Linked DNA regions of Thiocapsa rosea. The protein of the gene in region 1 interacts with the protein of each later gene in a pairwise test. Links are inferred from orthologs where the notes say so. Each region holds a gene or a part of one and is shown on either strand. Other genes may lie near its edges.

The links. Proteins that work in one complex are often made in the same cells at the same time.
Region 2: the proteins of ftsB (region 1) and BDD21_RS03965 interact in binary tests that used the Escherichia coli proteins (3 or more experiments, as listed by UniProt). The link is inferred for Thiocapsa rosea from one-to-one orthologs.

What each region holds. Positions count from the first base shown.
Region 1 is NZ_RBXL01000001.1:2,784,252-2,792,243, reverse strand. Bases 4,986-7,981 are described here. They hold ftsB (cell division protein FtsB), read right to left. Parts: upstream 6,640-7,981; coding sequence 6,331-6,639; downstream 4,986-6,330. Other genes in these bases: eno (phosphopyruvate hydratase), read right to left, coding at 6,701-7,978; ispD (2-C-methyl-D-erythritol 4-phosphate cytidylyltransferase), read right to left, coding at 5,624-6,334; ispF (2-C-methyl-D-erythritol 2,4-cyclodiphosphate synthase), read right to left, coding at 5,049-5,522; truD (tRNA pseudouridine(13) synthase TruD), read right to left, coding at 4,986-5,047. Also shown: BDD21_RS12405 (protein disulfide oxidoreductase), read right to left, coding at 1-176; BDD21_RS12400 (peptidoglycan-binding protein), read right to left, coding at 166-2,397; BDD21_RS12395 (MgtC/SapB family protein), read right to left, coding at 2,611-3,954; more of truD, read right to left, coding at 3,998-4,985. UniProt on the Escherichia coli protein: Essential cell division protein. May link together the upstream cell division proteins, which are predominantly cytoplasmic, with the downstream cell division proteins, which are predominantly periplasmic.
Region 2 is NZ_RBXL01000001.1:882,241-886,368, forward strand. Bases 683-3,681 are described here. They hold BDD21_RS03965 (cell division protein FtsQ/DivIB), read right to left. Parts: upstream 2,580-3,681; coding sequence 1,785-2,579; downstream 683-1,784. Other genes in these bases: ftsA (cell division protein FtsA), read right to left, coding at 683-1,778; BDD21_RS03970 (D-alanine--D-alanine ligase), read right to left, coding at 2,572-3,507; murB (UDP-N-acetylmuramate dehydrogenase), read right to left, coding at 3,504-3,681. Also shown: cell division protein FtsZ, read right to left, coding at 1-334; more of ftsA, read right to left, coding at 543-682; more of murB, read right to left, coding at 3,682-4,128. UniProt on the Escherichia coli protein: Essential cell division protein. May link together the upstream cell division proteins, which are predominantly cytoplasmic, with the downstream cell division proteins, which are predominantly periplasmic. May control correct divisome assembly.

The DNA of each region.
Region 1 (7,992 bases):
ACCTGTCCATCCAGGGTGACGCCTACGAGCGGCGGCGCAGCGCCCGAGGCCAAGGGTCGCGCCTTCCACCATTGGACTGCGCCGAAGATCACCAGGATCAGCACGATGTTGATGATCCAATCGCGCACGTGTTTCGCTCGCCGAGCGGAGACGCTCGGGGTCTGATCACCGGACATGCGGCAGACCCTCGAAGAGGCCCTCGAACCGAGACTCCGAGTCGAGGTCCGCGACCCCGGCGATACGCAGGCGGTCGGCCGGACCCTGCGTTTCTCGGCGAATCCCGCAGATCGGCGGTCTGCCCGCCCAGATCTGAACCGAGCACATGGGTCCGGACAAGGGCCGGAAGATCTCGGCACCCATCGGCGGCAATCCCAGCAGACCCAGGGTCGCGGCATCCAAAGCGCCGCCGGTCTTGCGCAGACCGCTGCGCCACTGGAAGGCGTCGAGCGCGGCGACTGTTGCCGCGTCGACCTTGCCCGCGAACGGGATGGTCTTGTAGGACACATGCTTCTTCTTTTTCTTGTCGCGCCAAACGGACTTTTGGGTCGGCTGTTTCAGGAGCTCGCGCTCGGCCAGGGCCGTTTGAAGCTGCACCAGATGCGGCGCGGCCAATCGCTGCAATCCGCTCGGCAGTGTCTTGATTCGACTTAAATCTGGCGCGTCGACCAAGGACACCTGCTGGCCGCCCTGCAGCGCGGCATAGCGCGCGATGCGGCGATCGTAGATCGCGAGCGCGACACGCTCGGCCGGCATGAGGCGATCTCGATGCTCCGGATCTTCCGGCTCGGCCTTACCGACCGCTTCTCTGAAATCGCGCAACGCCTTCTGTACCGCGGGATCGCGCGTTTCTGTTCCCGACGCCGTCGCGGGCAAGAATCCGAGGTGACGCATTGCCGCGGCCGCACTCGGCGGCAGCGTCTCCATCGGCATGTCCTCGCCTCGGCCCACCAGCTCAGCCAGGAGCGCCTTGTAGTGACGGGTTTCGTCGCGATCGAGCGGCCCGGTCACCAGCGCCGCAGGCACCGTCACGCGTCGGTCCGGGCCATGGATGAAGGTCGCCGGCTCGACCGGCGACGCCGGGTCGAAGGCCCGCTCCGGCATATCGCCGCCGGCCAAATCAAAGCCGACACCGTACTTGGCCCGCACCATCGACGGCTGGCTCTCGGCCCGCACCCGCCGAGCCAGATGATCCAGGAACTCGCCCCAGGTGTAGGGCTGCGTCTGCCCTCGGCCGTCGCGGTAGAACATCCCGAGGTTGCCCGTGACCGTCGGCGAGTCGGCGGGCAGACCCCACTGCGACGACACGGCGGGCGGGGCATCGAAGGCAGAAGGCACGCCGAGCGCAGGCGCATAGGCCGCGTCCATGAGCGCCGGCCTGGACACGACGACATCGTCCGAGGGTCGGCGTGCGCGAATCATCACATCCGCACGCTGCTGCAGCGACCCGGACAACCGATCCGGCCGGCGCAGACCGAGCGGCTCGGAGCCATCACGAACCGAGCCGAGGCGCCGATCCGCGGCGGCCCACGCCGCGGGATCACGCCCGATATCCGTCTGCAGGCTCGCGATGTCGGTACCCGATGCCGCGCCGCCCGGCCAATCCTGCAGGGGCGCCGTCGGCTCTTCGACAGGCTTCACGCAGAGTGTATCGCGCGCCTCGCCACGCGCCAGCGCGAGGACCCGTCGACCCTCCCCGGCACCGAGAAAGTGAAAGAGATAATCCTCCACAGGCGTCGTCGCCCCCGAGTCGAGGCTCAGGTAGTGCTTGGCAAAGGCAAGCACCGCGAAGTTGTGACGCAGCAGCTGCAACTCCTCGTCCTTGGCATCGCGCTCTCCCTCGATAGTGTCTCGGATCAGGCGACGGACCTGCGCGTCGGAGAACGGGCCTTCCCCCAGGTCCATGGACTCGCGATCCGCCGCGGCCTCGGTCGCGTTCAGCAGCTCGGCGCCGTACTTTTTGATGATGCCATGGAAGGTTGCGGGCAGGAACTGCCACACACCGGTCGCCGAGCCCAGCCGGCCCTCGGCGATGGTGGGCCGCACGTGGTCGTTCCAGGTGTAGGCGCTTTCCATCTCTCCGGTGGCGAGCGCCTGTCCGAGATTCGCCCCGGTGCGCTCGGCGACCTCAAGCAGAACGAGCATCTGTCGCGGGGAGATATCCTGTCTTCGGTCGTAGTCGCGCCACCGGGTCTCCGACCAAGCGCGATAGGCCGCGAGCGTGAACTCATGCGCACTGCCGTCCGTGGTGTAGACGGCATCGGTCACCGAAACCGCGCTCGTCGCCTCCTCCTCGCTGAACTCAGCCGTGACCGTCCCGGCGGCTGCCGACATCGAGGTCAGCGCCCAAGCCGCGACCCCGACGAGATCGCGCATGAAGCCGAACTGACTCATCCTCATTTACGCTCGCCTCCTTTAAACCGCGTCTAGAGCAACATGCGTCATTTTCCTGTTGCGTTTGGCTTCGGAGATGTCCTCGATCTCGGTGAGACGCGGTTTAAAATTTAAAATTTTTTTCAATCACTTAAACCACGCCAACTCCAGCGCTCGTCAAGCCTGCCGGGGCCGATCCCATCCAAGAACATCGCATACCCCGCCGGGCGCGGTTTAGGTTCAAAAAAGCGTCCACCAGGCGACGGCAAGGCCGGCCAGGCCCGCAGAGACCAAGGGTAGGGTGACGCGCAGACCCAGCGCACGGCCACCGACCGAAGCCGCGATGATACCTTTGACCAGGCTGTTGACCGCCGCAGCGATGACGATGCTGGAGACCGCAATGCCCGTGGGGAGTTCATCCCGGCTCATGCGCGCGATCGCGAGCGTAATGGCATCCACATCCGCGATACCCGAGGCGGCGGCCAGCATCATGATGCCGCTCGCACCGACCCAGCTCTCGATCCCTTTCGCCGACACCATGACCAACGCCAGCAGAAGCCCGAAGCCGACCGCGGATTTCAGCTCCAGCGGGTTGTCGAGAAGCGCGTCCGCGTCCCCGCCGTCGTGCGACTGGGTGATCCAGTAGAAGGCCGCGAATCCGTAGGCGATCAGGGCCATCGTCGCGGCAGGCCAGAGCAAGAACGGCAGCAATGGCGGATGAATCAGCGTCGACACCAAAAGCATCCGGGGGAACATGGTCGCGCAGGCCACCAGGATGGCGGTGGCCAGAACGGGGGCCATCTCCACACGGGCGCGCGCCAGGCGCGAGAAATGCAGAGTCAGCGCGGTCGACGACGCAAGCCCGCCGAAGAGCCCGGTGAACAGGATCCCGCGCCGAGTCCCCACCAGCTTCATCGCGTAATAACCGACGAAGGAGATGCTTGCGATCAGCACCACCATCCACCAGGTTTCACGTGGGTTGACGGCATTCCAGGGGCCGTACCCCTGATCCGGCAACAGCGGCAACGCCACCACCGAGATGAGCAGCAGGGTAAGACCGGCCTTGAGATCCTTCTGCTCGATGGCGTGGATCCAGCGATGGATCAGCGGCTTTGACCCGAGCAGCAGGGCCGTGACCACGGCCGCCGCTGCGGCGGCGGCCGGATCGCCGAGCACCGCAAGCGCCCCGAGCAAGAAGGTCATCAGGCCGGCGACGAGGCTGGTAATGCCGATATCCTCGTCGTGCCTGTAGTCCAGGACGTGCGCAACCGTCAGGGTGCCGGCAAGCCCCAGGAAGATGAGTCCCAGCGTCAATCCGCCCGAGGGTCCGGCCACGAGGCCGGAAATCCCGCCGAGAAACCCGAGCAAGGTGTAGGTGCGAACACCCGCGACGCGTCGCCCTTCCTCGGCGCTGCGTTCCTTCCAACCGCGCTCCACACCGATCAGCAGACCGATGGCCAAAGCGACAGCCAGCCCGACGAAGACTCCGGTGTCCTCGAGCATCACGCGAGCGCGTCGGCGCGGCTCGGTTTGCTCTTCAGGGCGGCTGTCGGCCCCGAGCCGCAAGAGATCCCGCGGATGCACCCGAAATCCCGCCCCCATCGGCGCCGGGACGCCCGGATCACGATCATACCGAGCCTCCGATCTCGACGAGCTCGCGCAGAACCGTCGTCGCATAGGCGCCGGCAGGCAGGGAGAAGGCCAGCCGCAGTCCGTCCTCGACCCGTTGCGCGCTCAAATCGGCCACCGGCAGACGGAGAGAGCGGCGCTCCTGCGCCAGACCGAAGGCGGCAAGCCCGTCGCACCAGGTCGGGAAGCGCATGCCGGTTGCATCTTCGAGCTGTCGGACCGATCCACGCGAAGGCAGCTCGCCCTTGCCCCACAGGGGACCCGTCGGGTGTAGGTCCATCTCGTCGCAGCGCGCACGCGTCTGGGCATCGAGCGTCTCGGCGAGAAAATAGGAGTGGGATCCGGCGAGCTGGAGACAGTCCCCGTCGAGCGGACTGTCCCAGTCGCCGCGCCCGACCCGTTCGGCCAAGACCTCGTTGAAGATCTGCGAGCGTGCGGCGGAGAGCCAGAGGCCGGACTGATGGCGCGGGACTCGGCCGGCCGTCCCGGCGAAGAGGGCATGGGCACGCACCAGATTGGAGTGGTCATGCCCGAAGCGCTGCTCGCCGAAGTAGTTCGGGATCCCGCGCGCGCGGATCGTCGCAAGCCGTTCGTCGAGCCCGGGCACGGTCTCGCGGTTGAGCTCGCGCACCAGGATCTCAAAGCGGTTTCCGGCCAGGGCGCCCCGCTTGAGCTTGCGTCGATGCGGATGCGCTTCCAGGACCTCGATGCCCTCCTCGGCGAGGTCCGACCAATCCGGTATGCCCTCACGCGGACGCGGGATCGAGAACCACTGGAGCGTTACGGCGTGCCGGTCCTTCAGGCCGGCATAGCCCACCGTGGAGACCGACACACCGCCGATGCGCGCCAGACGACGTGCCGCCCACTCGGTATTGGCGCCGGTTTTGCGGACCCGCAGCAGGAGATGGTCGCCCTCGCCGTCCGGGGCGAACCCGAGCTGTTCCTCGACCCGGAAGTCCTCGGGTCGAGCACGCAACCGCCCGATGGCAAGTGGAGCGCCGTGCGCTCGGGGTAGCGAGTCAACCGGGATCCAGCTCGGCAGCGACACCTTAGGCGTCCGCCAACAGCACCACGGCGCTCGCCGCGATGCCCTCGCCTCGGCCCGTGAATCCCATCTGCTCGGTCGTGGTCGCCTTCACGTTCACGCGCGCGGGGTCGCAGCCCATGTCGGCGGCAAGACGGGCGCACATCTCCGGGATATGGGCCGCCAACTTGGGGCGCTGGGCGATGATGGTGAGATCGGCGTTGTGCACGCGCAGCCCGCGCTCGGCGAGGCTCTCGATCACGCGCCGCAGCAGGATGCGGCTGTCGATGCCGGCGAAGGCGGCGTCCGTGTCGGGAAAGTGCCGGCCGATGTCACCGAGTCCGGCCGCGCCGAGCAAGGCGTCGCAGAGTGCGTGGATGGCCACGTCGCCGTCGGAATGCGCGAGCAGGCCCTGATCGTGCGGGATCTCCAGACCGCCGATCACCAGCGGGCGTCCGGGGCCGAAACGATGGGCGTCGAAGCCCTGACCGATGAGCATGTTGGAAAGCCTCCAGCCTTCAGCCCCCGGCCTCCAGCCACCATCGCGCGAGCATACAGGGGGAAGGAGGCAGGAGGCAGGAGGCTCCTAAGAGTTTGGAGTTAGCCCAGCCGCCCCTGCTGTTGCAGGTAGAAGCGGGCGAGCGGGAGATCCTCGGCGCGCGTGATCTTGATGTTGTCGGCATGTCCTTCGATCAGGCGCGGGGCTTGACCGATACGCTCCATGGCCGAGGCGTCGTCGGTCACCAGATCGTTGGCGGCCAGCGCGTCGGTCAGTGCGGCCCGCAACCGGCCGAGACGAAACATCTGGGGTGTAAAGGCGTGCCAGAGCGAGGCGCGATCCACCGTGGCGCCGATGCGATCGTCCGTCTCGGCCCGTTTCATGGTGTCGCGCACCGGGATGCCGAGCAGGCCGCCGACCTCGTCCTCGATCAGGGCCTCGATCAGTCGATCGAGATCGGCCGGGCGCAGACAGGGACGCGCGGCATCATGCACCAACACCCAATCCTCGGCATGGGCCCGAGCATCGAGTGCATCGAGCGCATTCAGGACCGAATGACAGCGCTCGGCCCCGCCGTGGGCGCGGGTCACCTTCGGGTGGCCGGCATAGACGGTCGCCTCCCAGTAACGGTCGGTCGGATCCAGTGCCACGACAACGCCTTCGATCCTGACATCCGCCACGAAGAGATCCAACGCATGATCGATCACCGCTCGACCGGCGAGATCCAGATATTGCTTCGGCGTTGCACTGCCCATGCGGCGCCCGACCCCGGCTGCCGGAAGCACGGCCCACAAGGCGGGGGTGAGGCTCATCGCTTGGTCTCCGCCGGTGTGCTCTCCGGGCGTTTGCGCTCGATCACCTGAATGAAGATCTCCCCCGGTTTGATCATCCCCAGATCGCGGCGCGCACGCTCCTCCAGTGCCTCGACCCCTTCGCGCAGGTCCATCACCTCGGCCTGAAGCTCCTGATTGCGCGCGCGTAGACGGACCAGCTCCTCCTCCTGGGCCGCGATCTCGTTCTTGAGCCCGTGGACCTCGGCCAAGCTCCCCTCGCCGACCCACAGCCGAAATTGCAAGCCGGCGAGCAAGAGGATCAGCACGAGGATCAAGAGGCGCATCGCGGGTGCCTTCAGTGTCGGAAGCAGCGGACGGAGACGCCCGACCTCCGCCCGCCAAACATCAAAGCCACTTAAAGGCAGAGCGACCCGCATAGGTGGCCTCGTCGCCCAACTGGTCTTCGATCCGCATCAGCTGGTTGTATTTGGCGACCCGGTCGGAGCGCGACAGCGAGCCGGTCTTGATCTGGCCCGTGCCGGTCGCGACGACTAGATCGGCGATGGTGGTGTCCTCGGTCTCGCCCGAGCGGTGCGAGACCACGGCGGTGTAGCCGGCGGCGTGGGCCATGGCGATCGCCTCGAGGGTCTCGGTCAAGGTGCCGATCTGATTGACCTTGATCAGGATGGAGTTGGCAACGCCCTTGTCGATGCCTTCCTGCAGGATCTTGGTGTTGGTGACGAAGAGATCGTCGCCGACGATCTGGACCTTGTCCCCGAGACGCTCGGTCTGGCGCTTCCAGCCGTCCCAGTCGCCCTCGGCCAAGCCGTCCTCGATAGTGATGATGGGGTACTTATCGACCCACTCGAGCAGAAGATCGGTCATGCCGTCGGAGTCGAGCGTGCGGCCTTCGCCCTTCAGATGATACTTGCCGTCCGCGTAGAACTCGGACGCGGCCACGTCCATCCCGAGATAGATGTCCGAGCCGGCCTTGAACCCCGCCTTGTGGATCGCCTCCAGGATCGCCTCGATCGCCGCCTCGTTGGAGGGCAGGTCGGGGGCGAAACCGCCTTCGTCGCCGACACCGGTGGCTAAGCCGCGCCCGTGCAGCACGGACTTGAGCGCATGGAACACCTCGGCACCGTAGCGCACCGCCTCGCGGATACTGGGCGCGCCGACCGGCAGGATCATGAACTCCTGAAAGTCCACGCTGTTGTCCGCGTGCCCGCCACCGTTGATGATGTTCATCATGGGCACGGGCAGGCGATAGGGTCCGGCCGACAGAGACATGAAGAGCGGCAGCGCCTTCTCTTGCGCGGCGGCATGCGCGGCGGCGATCGAGACACCGAGCAGTGCGTTGGCGCCGAGGCGGGCTTTGTTGTCGGTCCCGTCGAGCGCGATCATGGCGCGATCGAGCGCCGCCTGGTCGCCGACCTCCATGCCGACGACCGCCTCGCGCAGCTCGCCTTGGATGTTGGCGACGGCGGTCAGGACGCCCTTGCCGCCGAACCGGGAGCGGTCGCCGTCGCGCAGCTCCAATGCCTCGCGCGATCCGGTCGAGGCGCCGGACGGCACGATGAAGCGGCCGATCGCGCCGTCGGCCGTGATGACATCGGCCTCGACTGTGGGGTTACCGCGGGAGTCCAGAACCTCGCGGGCGCGAACATCGACGATTTCGGACATGGCATGTCTCTCCA
Region 2 (4,128 bases), 1.9 Mb from region 1 along the record:
CTGTACCGGTCCCGCCACCCATGCCGGCGGTGATGAAGACCATGTCCGCACCCTCCAGGGCCTCTTGGATGCGATCGCGGTCCTCCATCGCGGAGTTGCGACCGACCTCAGGATCGGCACCGGCACCCAAACCTTTGGTGATGCCGGCACCGAGCTGAAGGATGGTCTTCACCTGCGAACTCTTCAGCGCCTGAGCGTCGGTATTGGCGCAGATGAAGTCGACCCCTTCGATGGTCGCGGCGACCATGTGATTGACCGCATTCCCGCCCCCGCCCCCGACGCCCACGACCTTGATGACGGCGTTCTGACTGTGGGTATCCATGAGCTCAAACATGCTGTTGTCTCCTCTCGAATTCGTTCGTTGCACGACCTATGAAACCTCGTACGTGCGCGCCTCGGCGCGCACGCCCCCCCGACACCGCCGCGACGCGGGATGCGTCGCGGCCCGAGACCGCAGGCCGCGGCCCCCCGACCGACGGGGCTTGACGAAACACCCCATCATCAATCCGCTTTCAGCAGGATCAACGCCAAACGCGGTTGCACTAAAAATTGCCCTGGAACCAACTGCGCATCCGTGACCAAGCCCCACGCAGCCCGGCGGAATCTCCGATCTCCGGACGCCGCGAGAAGCGGTGCTGACGCGCGTACATCAGCAACCCCACGCCGGTCGAATAGATTGGATTGTTCACCACCTCGTCCATCCCGATCACGTACTGCGGGACTCCGAGCCGCACCGGCATGTGGAAGACCTCCTCGGCCAGCTCGATCAGACCGTCCATCTTCGAGCTGCCGCCGGTCAGTACCACGCCGCCCGCCACCAGATCCTCGAAGCCGCTGCGGCGCAGCTCGTTGTGCAGCAGGGTCAGAAGCTCCTCGTAGCGGGGCTCGACCACCTCGGCCAAGGTCTGGCGCGAGAGCCTGCGCGGCGGGCGATCGCCGATGCTCGGCACCTCGATGGACTCGCTGTTGGCCGCCAGCTGCGCCAAGGCGCAGGCATGCTTGACCTTGATCAGCTCGGCATGCTGGGTCGGCGTGCGCAGCGCCACGGCGATGTCGTTGGTCACCTGATCGCCGGCGATCGGGATCACCGCGGTGTGGCGAATCGCCCCGTCGGTGAAGACGGCAAGATCCGTCGTCCCGCCGCCGATGTCGACGACACAGACGCCGAGCTCCTTCTCGTCGTCGCCGAGCACCGAATAGCTCGAGCTGAGCTGCGCGAGCACCAGATCGTCGACCTCGAGCCCGCAGCGGCGAATACACTTGATGATGTTTTGGGCGGCACTCACCGCACCCGTGACCATGTGCACGCGGGCTTCGAGCCGCACGCCGCACATCCCGATCGGCTCGCGGATGCCCTCCTGATCGTCGATGATGAATTCCTGCGGCAGGATATGCAGGATCTTCTGATCGGCCGGGATCGCGACGGCGCGCGCGGCATCGATGACCCGATCGACATCGGCCTGGGTGACCTCGACCTCCTTGATCGCGGTGATGCCGTGCGAGTTGAGGCTGCGCACATGGCTGCCGGCGATCCCGGCGTGGACCGAGTGGATCTCGCAGCCGGCCATCAGCTCGGCCTCCTCGACCGCACGCTGAATCGACTGGACGGTCGACTCGATGTCGACGACTACGCCCTTTTTCAGACCCCGCGAGGGGTGTGTGCCGATGCCGATGATCTCGATCTGGTTGTCGTCCTTGAGCTCGCCGACCAAGGCGGCCACCTTCGAGGTCCCGATATCCAAGCCCACCAATAGATTCTTGTCGTTACGTCTCGACATCCGGTCTTATCCTCGTTTGCCGGATCGCGTCGGGCGATCCGTTGTCGCACGAGCCTGCGGCTCGGCGTTCGCTGCCCATTTCACGGCGAAACCGTTGCTGTAGCGCAGGTCCACCACCAGCGGCTGGCCGGCCGCCTCCAATTGCGTCGCGCTGGCGATATAGCGCGCAAGCCGTTGATCGACGCCTTCCGTGCCGAGATACAACTCGACCCCCATGACCAGCTCGACCCGCCACGCCCCGCGCGGGTCGACCGAGAGCGTCTGGATAAGATGGCCGATCAGCATCAGATCGTCGCGCCACTGCGCATAGCGCTTGACCACCTCGGGCGCACGCCGATCCTCGCCTTCGAGCAGCGGCAGACCCGCCGGGACCGTGCCCGTACCGGGCCGAAAAACGATGCCCTCCGCGGTCACCAGACCGTCGCGATTCCAGCGTGCGATCGGGCGGTGCTCCTCGACCTCGACCTGCAGCCGATCCGGCCAGACGCGCCGCACGGTGGCGCGACCAACCCAGGCCAGGTCCTCTGCAGCCTGCTTTAGATCGTGCAAATCCGCCGTCAAGATGCCGCCGCGCAGCCGCTCGCTGATGGTCTGCTGAAGCAACCGCGAGGAGTGATGATGCAGCTCGCCCTCCACGGCGATGACGCGCACGGGCAACAGGTGCGGCTCCCAATGAACGAGCAGCCAAACGCCGCCGGCCATGACCGAAATCAAGAGCAACCCGACAAGCGCCAGCCAACGCCCGGAGCGGCGCGCACGCACCTCTACGATCGGAGGGGTTGTCCGTGCCGGGTCAACCACGGTCGAGACTCGTTTCCAGGATCCGCCAAACCAGGGTGTCGAAGTCCAGCCCCGCTACCCGCGCAGCCATCGGGACCAGGCTGTGGTCGGTCATGCCCGGCACCGTGTTGATCTCGAGCAGGAACGGCTCTCCGCTCCCGTCGACCATCAGGTCGACACGGCCCCAACCGCTCGCACCGGTCGCCTCGAAGGCGTCGAGCGCGAGTCGCTGCAGGCGTGACTCCTCTGCTTCGGGCAGACCGCAGGGACAGTGATAGCGCGTACTGTCGGCCCGATACTTGGCCTCGAAGTCGTAAAAGGCGTGCGGCGTTTCGAGCCGGATCATGGGGAGCGCCGCCTGTCCGAGCACGGCACAGGTGTATTCCGCGCCCTGGATCCAGCGCTCGGCGAGCACCAGTGCGTCGTAACCGCGTGCCGTGCGCCAGGCATCGGCGAGTGCGGCCGGATCCTCGACGCGCGCCATCCCGATACTCGAACCCTCGTGAACGGGCTTGATCATGAGCGGGAAGCCGAGAGCCTCGGCAGCCGCCAGATCGGCGTCCGTGCGCAGCAGCACCGATGCGGCCGTCGGCAAACCGCACCCCGTCCAGGCCAGCTTGCAGCGATACTTGTCCATGCCGAGCGCCGAACCCAGAACCCCGGAACCCGTGTAGGGCATCCCGATGGTCTCCAAGGCGCCTTGAATCTGACCGTCTTCGCCGCCGCGTCCGTGCAGGATGATGAAGGCGCGATCGAAACCGCCGGTGCGCAGATGTTCGAGAACCTGCTCGTCCGGATCCAGTGCATGGGCGTCGACGCCCTGACGCAACAGGGCCGCCAGCACGGCGCTGCCGCTCTTCAGCGAGATCTCGCGCTCCGCCGCGCGCCCGCCGAGGAGCACCGCGACCTTGCCGAACCGAGCACGCGCCTGGATTTTCTCTGGTGTCATGGATGCTCTCCGGCGATTCGTTTGACCTCGGGCACCAACCGGACACCGGTAGCGTCCTCGACCCGGCGCTGCACCAGGTCGATCAGCTCGCGGATGTCCGCGGCACTGGCCTCGCCCGTGTTGATGATGAAATTCGCGTGCTTCTCGGACACCTGCGCACCGCCGATCCGATATCCCTTGAGTCCCTCCGCCTCGATTAGACGCGCGGCATGATCGCCGGGCGGATTGCGGAACACCGATCCGCAGCTCGGGAGCCCCACGGGCTGTGTCTGCGCACGCCGGTCGAGCAGCTCGCGAATCCGGGCCATCCCCGCTTTGCCGTCGCCGGGGGCAAGCTCGAGCGCGACGTCCAGGAACCACTCGCCGGGCGGCCCGATCACCTCGCGGTAGCCGATCGAGAAATCGCCCGGCCCCCGCTCGCGAATCCGACCGAACCGATCGATGGTCCGCACCGAGACGACATGCTCCCAGGTCTCGCCGCCCCAGGCGCCCGCATTCATCGCCAGCGCCCCCCCCATGGTGCCCGGGATGCCGGCAAGGAACTCGCACCCGACCAGATCGTGCCGCGACGCGAATCGGGCCACCTTGGCACAGGAGACACCGGACTCGGCATGGATACCG